DNA from 3 places in the Romboutsia sp. 1001285H_161024_C4 genome. Region 1 is predicted to be linked to each of the others. Evidence: riboswitches for the same ligand, from Rfam matches in the RefSeq annotation. Region 1 holds a riboswitch; each other region holds the start of a gene.
The links. A riboswitch is a leader RNA that binds a small molecule or an ion and turns the genes downstream of it on or off. The one in region 1 is predicted to bind lysine.
Positions count from the first base shown of each region.

Region 2: it holds a riboswitch for lysine, as region 1 does, so the genes downstream of both, nhaC (Na+/H+ antiporter NhaC) here and I1959_RS08445 (amino acid permease) in region 1, are expected to answer to the same signal.
Region 3: it holds a riboswitch for lysine, as region 1 does, so the genes downstream of both, I1959_RS06175 (Na+/H+ antiporter NhaC family protein) here and I1959_RS08445 (amino acid permease) in region 1, are expected to answer to the same signal.

Region 1 covers NZ_JADNAJ010000004.1:50,403-53,701, forward strand. The annotation lists gene I1959_RS08440 (cell wall-binding repeat-containing protein) at 1-1,170, opposite strand, end outside; lysine riboswitch at 1,361-1,531, shown strand; gene I1959_RS08445 (amino acid permease) at 1,808-3,274, shown strand.
Region 2 covers NZ_JADNAJ010000002.1:500,056-503,354, forward strand. The annotation lists gene nhaC (Na+/H+ antiporter NhaC) at 1-1,395, opposite strand, end outside; lysine riboswitch at 1,521-1,693, opposite strand; gene I1959_RS05965 (ribonuclease H family protein) at 1,903-2,511, shown strand; gene I1959_RS05970 (peroxiredoxin) at 2,545-3,299, opposite strand, start outside.
Region 3 covers NZ_JADNAJ010000002.1:540,536-543,834, reverse strand. The annotation lists gene I1959_RS06175 (Na+/H+ antiporter NhaC family protein) at 1-1,248, opposite strand, end outside; lysine riboswitch at 1,539-1,714, opposite strand; gene I1959_RS06170 (superoxide dismutase) at 1,902-2,594, shown strand; gene I1959_RS06165 (metal-dependent hydrolase) at 2,742-3,278, shown strand.

The DNA.
Region 1 (3,299 bases):
AGCAGTATGTCTTACTACTGAATGAGTATATTCATGTCCAATTACATCTAATGATCCTGCAGAATCATAAGTTGTTGAGTTTTCATTTCCAAAAACTAGTATATCAACTCCATTTACTAGACTGGAAAATGCATTTCCTGGCTCATTTACATTTACAAGTAATTCTGGCTTACTTCCCTTTCCATCTAGCCCATCTCTATTGTATTTATTTAAATAAAAATCGTAAGTTTTTCCTACATGGTAGTTTGCATCTACAAACTTTCCATCGCTCTTTTCTAGTTTTGTGCTAAAATATTTTATATCATTATCCATGCCATAAGGAATTTTATTTTGATAATAATATTGATAAAAATATTGACCTTTTATATCTAAAGTTTTTATAGGTTTTGATCCTCTACTTAAATCTATAAAATAATACCCGTCTTTAAAGCCTGCTTCACCTTGTCTATGTATTACTTGTATTTCTCTTTCATCTCCAAATACACCTTTTGCTTTAATTTTTTCTGATTTGATTATATTGTTTGTGTTTTCGTATTGATTTATTATATCTCCACTGTTAGCATCTATAAATACAATTTTGTTATAAATTGTTTTTCCTATTATATTTACATCTACTTTGTATGCAAGTTTATATTCTTCTTTACTTTTATATAAATATAACTCTACTTTTTCATTTTTATTTAATTCATTTTTTAGTTCAAGTTTTTCCTTTGCTATCTTAAGTGCATCATCTTTAGTTAAAGTCGGATTATAGTTAAATCCTTTTAATGTCTTTGATGTTGGCTCTATATATCCTGAAATTGATTTTATATTTCCGTCATAATCTACGCATCCTACTAAATCTGAACCATAGATAGGTATATTATTTATATACTGTTGAAGTCTTACTATAACCTGAGAATCATTTTTATCATCTTCTTTTGATTTGACTTTGAAAGTAGAAGTTTTTTCTACATTGCTTAAATAATTAATTAGGATTTGTTGAGGTGATATACCTTCTTTTTTCTCTTCCTTTATATTACCACTTACTACAAATGGTTCCGATTTTTCTATAGCTTTTTTTAATTCTTGTTTTTGCATATCCTCACTTGCAAAACTCAAACTAGTTAGATTTATAGTTATTAAACATAGTGTTGTTATGCTTGCTATGCTCTTTTTTAATAATGTCACTTGCTTTCCCCCTCAATTTTCTTTATTTAATGCTTTTGCTCCTTGTTATATTTTTACTAACTATGTTAACTCTATTTTAACACTTGCAATTATTGTTAGTAAACTTATTATTTATTGTTTTTGTACAAAATCTAATCTTTTCTATTGACTTATTTTTTGTTTTGGTTATAATTTAAAACAACAAGTAGATAACTGAGATAGAGGCGCGAAATTTAAGAGTAGTATTATGGAGGTAAGCTCAATGAAATAATACAAAAGGAAATTTCGCCGAAGTAAATAGTTAATGGCTTTGATACTATTTACTGGGCTTATGTAAAATATGCATAAGACTGTCACATTTTTGTGGAGAGCTATTTTCAATGAAAACGTACGGTACGTTGTATTTTTTGTATATAATTTACGTATTTTTGTCATGGGTATAGTCTCATGGCTTTTTTTGTATACAAAAACCTTATGTAAACCTAAAATTACTGATAACTTATATAAGGTATATCAATAACTCAATAATATAAAAATATATCTGAGTAACCGTCGAAGTCGTTAGCGACATAAACTAAGCGCATTTTTATTGTTAGATAAATTTTATTATCTTAGTTACTTACTTATGGAAAATTTACACCATAAGGAGGATAATCAAATGAGTGAACAAAATCAAGAATTAAAAAGAGGATTAAAAGCAAGACATCTAAACATGATAGCACTAGGTGGTTCTATTGGAACAGGTATATTTCTTGCAATGGGAGATACTATCTATCAAGCAGGACCTGGTGGTGCATTAGTTGCATATGTTTTAGTAGGCATTATGGTTTATTTTTTAATAACAAGTTTAGGTGAAATGGCTACTTTTATGCCAATCTCTGGATCTTTCAGTTCCTATGCTACTAAATTTATTGACCCAGCACTTGGGTTTGCACTTGGATGGAATTACTGGTACAACTGGGCTATAACAATAGCTGCCGAAATGGTTGCAGGTTCTTTAGTTATGAAATTTTGGTTCCCAAACATACCAGGAGTTTACTGGAGTTTATTATTTTTAATAATAATTGTCGGATTAAACTTCCTATCATCAAAAGCCTACGGTGAGTCTGAATATTGGTTTGCTGGTGTTAAAGTTGTTACTGTAATTATATTTTTAATAATAGGTGTATTAATGATAGTTGGTATAATTGGTTCTGATGAAATAGGATTTCATAATTATTTTATAAAAGATGGACCTTTCCATGGTGGAATAAAATCAATCTTTGCCATTTTTCTAGTTGCAGGATTTTCATTTCAGGGAACCGAACTTATAGGAGTTGCTGCTGGAGAAAGTGAAAATCCAGAAAAAACTATTCCTAGGGCTATAAAATCCATATTTTGGAGAATATTAATATTTTATTTAGGAACGATAATAGTTTTAGGTGCTATAATACCTTTTACACAGGCTGGTGTTTCTGAAAGTCCATTTACTATGGTATTTGAGAAAGCAGGTATAGCTGGAGCTGCTTCTCTTATGAATGCAGTAATATTAACATCTGTATTATCTGCTGGAAATTCTGGTATGTATGCATCAAGCAGAATGCTTCACTCTATGGCTAAGGATGGACTTGCTCCAAAGCTATTTGCTAAGACTAATAAAAGAGGTGTTCCTGTAAATGCTTTAATATTAACTACTATAGTTGCATCTTTTTGTTTCTTAACAGGTGTATTTGCCGAAAGTACTGTTTATGTTTGGTTAGTTGCTGCATCTGGCCTTGCTGGATTTATAGCATGGGTTGGAATAGCAATATGCCATTATAGATTTAGAAAAGCATATACTCATCAAGGTAATAATTTAAAAGATTTAAAATTTACTGCTAAATGGTATCCTTTTGGACCTATACTAGCATTAATAATGTGTATAGTTATAATAATAGGTCAAGGTTATTCTTGTATTAAACCAGATGGCATTGACTGGAGTGGTTTAATAGCTTCTTATATAGGTATACCTCTATTTTTAAGTTTATATATAGGTTATAAAATTAAGCACAAGACTAAACTTATCCCTCTTCACAAGGTTGATTTAACTTATGGAGAAGATAAAAATTTAGATAATATAGAAAAAAAGATCCTTGAATTAAATTAATAAACATAAAAAATGTAACTCCTTT
Region 2 (3,299 bases), on a different contig from region 1:
AGAAAGTTTTTCTATTGTTAATCCTGTTAATCCATAGAATAATGATATTAAAGGACAAATTAAGTTAAAGAATGCATATGGTAAAAATACGAAAGATCCAATTCCAAGTGTTGCTGACATATATGCTCCACAAGTATTCCAAGGAATAAGTGGAGACGTTATAGTGGCACTATCTTCTAAAGCACGAGAAAGATTCTTAGGAGATAAACCTTGTCTTATAAATGCATCCTTATACATACTTCCTGGTATAACTATGGCTAAATATTGGTCTGCAACTGCTAAGTTAGTACCGATACAAGTAAATATTGTAGCAGCTATAAGTCCAAAAGTACCTTTTGCAAATTTTAGTATAGACTGTGCTATAACTTGTAACATACCAGTTTTTTCTAATACCCCACCTACAGTTAAAGCACAAAGTATTAATGATACTGTCCCTAACATACTGTCAAGTCCACCTCTAGTAAGAAGATCATCAACAAACTTCATTCCAGTAGATGAAACATAACCAGACTTAGCAACTACAAGTATATCAGCTATAGATGCACCTTGAAATACTACTGCACAAACGCCACCTAATATAACACCACCTATAAGTGCTGGTATTGTAGGGACTTTAAATATAACCATTGCTATAACAGCACAAGGAACTAAAAGTAAAAATGGAGATAATGTATTGTAATTACTTAATAAAGCATTTTGAATTTGATTTATTTGAGATATATCCATTTCAGAACCTGCATATTTCATTCCTATTATACCGTATAATACAAGTGATATTAAAAGAGCAGGACCAGCTGTATATACCATATGTTTTATATGATCAAATAAAGTAGAACCAGCCATAGCAGGAGCTAAGTTTGTTGTATCAGATAAAGGAGACATCTTATCCCCGAAATAAGCACCAGATATTATAGCACCTGCAACTATTTTACCAGGTATACCTAAGGCACTACCAATACCTAAAAGAGCTATACCTACAGTACCAGCTGTTGTCCAAGATGAACCAGTAGAAATAGATACTATAGCGCAGATTAAAGTAGTTGCCACTAAGAATATTCCAGGTGATAATATTTTAAGACCCCAATATATCATAGCAGGAACTATACCACCAGCTATCCAAGTACCTATTATCATACCAACTACTAAAAGTATAAGTATTGATTGCATTGTCGTATTTATAGTAGATAGTATACCTTCTTCTAATTCCTTCCAAGTAAAACCTAATCTAAAAACTGCAACACCACTTGCAAATGTAGCTCCTATTATAAGTGGTATATGAGCAGATATTTCATACTTTCTTAAAAACACTAAACATGTCACTAAAACTGCAACTAAAACAGAAACACACAGTAATGCATCAAATAAAGTTGCTTGTTTTTTAACCTTTTTTGTCATAAAAGTCCTCCTAAAATTTATACCGAATATAACGTTAAGGAGAAAAGAGATAATAAAAAAAGTCTAGGTGTAAAGATATTATCCTAGACTTAAGCATTCAACCGTACAATTAAAAATACGCTTAATCTAAAGATAGCACTCCACATATAAATGTGACAGTGTTATACATATTTTGCATAACCCCAATATATAAGTTTAAAGCTTCCCTTATATATTTCGGCATAGTTACCTTTTATTTTGCTTCTTCGTGCTTACCTCCACAAAACTACTATTTAACAATGCGACCTCTACCAATAGTTATATTCGATTTATTTGATAATAAAGATTATACCATAAATTAAAAAAAAATAAAGCATGAAATATTTAGGAATAAAAAATTTAAGAAAATTTTCACAATAATATGTAAAATAATAAGTCTTTAAAAACTACTTATTTTACTATAGAATAATTATTAAATGTATGATTTAGAAAAATATAAATTTTATATAAATAGTTATACGAAAGGAAGTGAAAAATTTGGCTAAGGTTAAGTTTTATGCAGTAAGAAAAGGAAGAAACAATGGTATATATAATACATGGAATGAATGTAAGGAACAAATAAATGGTTTTTCAGGCGCTGAGTATAAAAGTTTTACTACGATAGAGGAAGCAAAATCATATATATATGGTGAAAGTGGTGTAAAAATACAAGAGGGAAAAGAACTTGTAAAAGCTTATGTTGATGGTAGTTATGAACATTCAATAAGAGAATATGGTTCAGGGGTAGTTATAATAAAAAATGAAGAAGTTATAAAAACTTATAGCAAAAAAGGAAATGATAAAGATTTAGTTGGAATGAGAAATGTCGCAGGTGAAATAGAAGCTGCAAAGATTGCGATGAATTATTGTATAGATAATAACATAAATAATTTGATTTTACATTTTGATTATGAAGGAATAGAGAAATGGTGCTTAGGATTATGGAAAACTAATAAAGAAGGAACTACTAAATATAAGAAATTTTATGATAATATAAAAGATAAGTTAAATGTTGAGTTTGTAAAAGTAAAAGCACATAGTGGTAATAAATATAACGATGAAGCTGATAAATTAGCAAAGAAAGCTATAGGAATATAAAAGTCTTGCAAAGTATTTTGCAAGACTTTATTTTTAACTTAATCCAAAATCCTCTAATTCAGCTAAAACAAAAGAAGGTCTATTTATACCATCATACATAGCTTTTGCCAAAATATTTGCCTGGTCATATGTCGATGTCCAAGAAAAAATACCACCAAGACAATTATCTAATACATATAGAGCTTTTATATAAATAGAAAGGGTATCCTCATAAGACATTGAGAACTCTCCATCTTTTACTAGATAAGGTACTTTAGCATCTCTATCAAACATTACTGTATGACCATTTTTATTTATATAATCCCTTCTAAGTTGATCATATGATCTTGTAATTGCAGCTCCAAGTCTACCATAAAAAGGAACCCCAAGTAGTATTTTTTCACGAGGCATACCGGCATTTATTAAATTTTGTACCATAGAATCTACACTATATCCTCTTAAAGATAAATTAGAAGGATATAAATTAGCATGATGTTTCTTAGCATTCTCACCTGTTTCTCCAGCTGTAAAATCATAACTCATTAGATTAAAATAGTTTATTAAAGGAGCTATTTTAGATATTTCAGCACTTCTATTTATATAACCAATATCTCCAGTACCAGCAACACTTAACCACTTATTATCTCCTATAACATCTCTTAGAGCGGTTAGTAAAAGTGTAAAATTTTCTTTATCTTCAGGTCTAGATTTTATACCCGCACCACTACTTCCAGGATATTCCCAGTCAATATCAATACCATCTAAATTATATTGCTTTATAAGCTTATTTGCTTCTCTAGCAAATGCAT
Region 3 (3,299 bases), on a different contig from region 1:
TAGTTCTTTTATAACAGAACTTAATGACCATGCAAGTATTAATATAACCCCAGTCATAATAAGTCCCTTCATTCCATCTATCCAAGCATCTATAGCTTCAGAGATTGTAAGTATATTTTTACTAACTCCAAGAACTATGCCTACAATACTTGCAAATAAAGCTGACTGGAATAATGCAACCGAAGCATCTGCTCCACTAAACGCCTCTCTTATAGCATCAAATGAATATGGAGAATTAGTAAATAATTGTATTAGATTTTGGTTATCTGAGTTCATAGCTGCTGTGTATCCGCTATAATAAAAAGAAATTAACGCAGCTATTATTAATGTTCCTATAGGTATTATTGCATTCCATGAACTTAATTTTATACCTTCTTTTGGCTCTAAATCAGAATTATCATTACTAACATTGTTTGAATTGTTATTATTTTTATTAACACTTCGGGCTTTAATTTGAGCTTCTCTCATTGGTCCAAAATCCTTAGCTAGAACTGCTGATATAACTATAAATGCTAATATTAATATATTATAAAATCTATATGGTATGGTATTTAAAAATACTCCAAATGCATCAGCTTCTACTCCTATACCGTTAAATGCATCATTTATAAGTCCAACTTCAAGACCTATCCATGTAGATATTATAGCAAGCCCAGCTATAGGTGCAGCTGTAGCATCTATTATAAACGCTAGTTTTTCTCTTGATAGTTTCATTTTGTCTGCTACTGGTCTAACTATAGGACCAACTATTAATGAATTTGCATAATCATCAAAGAATACTAATAATCCTAAAAACCATGCTATAAGTTGAGTCCCTCTAGCGGTCTTTGATCTTTTGGCTAGGCTCTCTGCTATAGCTTTTGCACCACCCATTCTAGCTACTAGGCTTATAACCCCACCTATAGCTAAAACTTGAAGTATTATACCTGCATTCCATGGATCTGCTAATGAATTTAATGCCCTATTTACTATATCTAAAAATGCATTAACAAAAGCAACTATAACATTTCCAGATGACATGTTTATTATAAAGCTTCCTGAAAATATACCTACAAATAACGATATTACTACATTCTTAGTTATAAATGCTAAAACTATAGCAACTAATGGTGGTATTAAAGTTATCATCTTAAGTCTTTCTGAATTTATAGTTGATATATCATCCCCCCCTGCAAATACTAATGGCATAGACATCATAAAAATTATAATAGTCATTAATAATACCCTAAAATTTCTCTTGCTTCTCATAAAACTTCCCCCTTAAAATTGTTTAGTCTCTAGTGAATATAAGGGTATAAAAAATTCGCTTCGCTCATGTCGCCAACGACTTCGTCCGTTGCTCAAAATGTCTTTTTTACGCTCTGCAAACTGATTGGTATTACTCAACTTCAATAATTATCCACATTCTTTAAAGTATCATATTTTCCTAAAGCGTAAAAAAGTCTTGAGTATACACTCAAGACTTATAAATTTTTACATAAAGTTATACATTAACTTTTTAGACACAGCAATATAACTATACCTATGTATAAATTTTTCTCAAATGTAGCTCTTCACAAAATAAATTGTGACAGTGATACATATATTTTATGTACCCCCAGGCATATAACCTTAAAGCATCAGCTATACCCTTCGGCAATAGTTCCTTTCCTAATGATTCTACGCGCTTAACTCCTCATTAGTACTTTTAAATATTGCGACCTCTACCCTTTTTATTTTATTCACTTTTATTATTAATAGTATATATACCTTTATTTTTATTTTCAAGTATAAAAGATTTTTTTTATATCATTTATAAATAATATATAATAATTTTGTTATTTATATTTAAATTTATAAATTATTATACCTTTTGTAAATTTTTTTATAAATAGTAAACATACTAATTATGAGGTGATTTTATGAAAAAATTTTTATTTATAACTTTATTATTAACTATATTTTTTAATCCACAAAATATTTTCTCTTTATCTCCAATATATACCCCCAAAGAACCTATGCCTCTACCTTATTCTTATGATTCTCTTGAACCTTATATAGACAAAGAGACTATGATCTTACATTATGATAAACATTATAAATCTTACTTAGATAAATTAAATAATGCCATAAAAGGATACCCTGACCTTTATGCTTGTAGTATTTCTGATTTATTAACTTGTCTAGATTGTTTGCCTAGTGAAATAGCTAAAACTATAAAAGATAATGGTGGAGGAGTATATAATCATGAATTTTTCTTTGAAATAATGTCTCCTAATAGGAAAAAATTACATGGAAAATTAAAAAGTGCCATAAACAGAGACTTTAAATCTTTTGATAATTTTAAAAATGAATTTAATAAAGCTTCACTAAGTGTATTTGGATCTGGATGGGCATGGCTTGTATCTGATGACTCTGGAAATCTATCGATTATAACTACTCAAAATCAAAATACTCCTATTACATTAAACTTAAAACCTATAATTGGAATCGATGTATGGGAACATGCTTACTATCTAAAGTATCAAAATAAAAGGGCCGAATATATAAATAATTGGTTTAATATTATAAATTGGAGTAAAGCGGAAGAAAACTATATTCAAAATCTAAAATAAAAATTTATAATAATTTGTAGATTTTAAGTATATTCAATCCTTTTAAAATTATATTTTAAAAATAGTTTTTGAAAATTTTTACAATTTACTATATAATTAATACAAATATAATTATCAATAATATTATACTATCACCTAGGAGGTTTAATGGTAAAAGAAACTCATACTAAGGGAGGCTATATATTTGCACTTTTAGCGCTCCCTTATTTATATAAAACATTTTTAAATAATTATAGTGTATTTTATAAAGCTATTTTGCTTTTAATATACACATATTTTGCATATATAGGTTCATTATATCCTGATATCGATATGAGAGGTTCTTATATAAGTAAAAGATATCCTATTATATATAAATATTTTGGTTCTAGATTTAGGCATAGGAGCTTTACACATAGTCTAATTTTTATATCTTTACTTGCTTATGGTTTCAATTTTTTAATAAAATCTACAGATAGTAATATAGTATTTATATGTGTATCTTGCGGCTTTTTAGTAGGATATGTATCTCATCTAGTTTTAGATCTGCTAACTAAGGAAGGTATAGAGATTTTTTACCCTATAACCATTAATTTTTCATTCCTTCCTATAAAAACTAATTCTAAGACAGAAAAGTTAATATGCAAAGCTTTAAACTTTATAGTTATATTTTTACTAGGATATAGATTTTATATATTACTTTAATAACCCACCTAATATTAGATG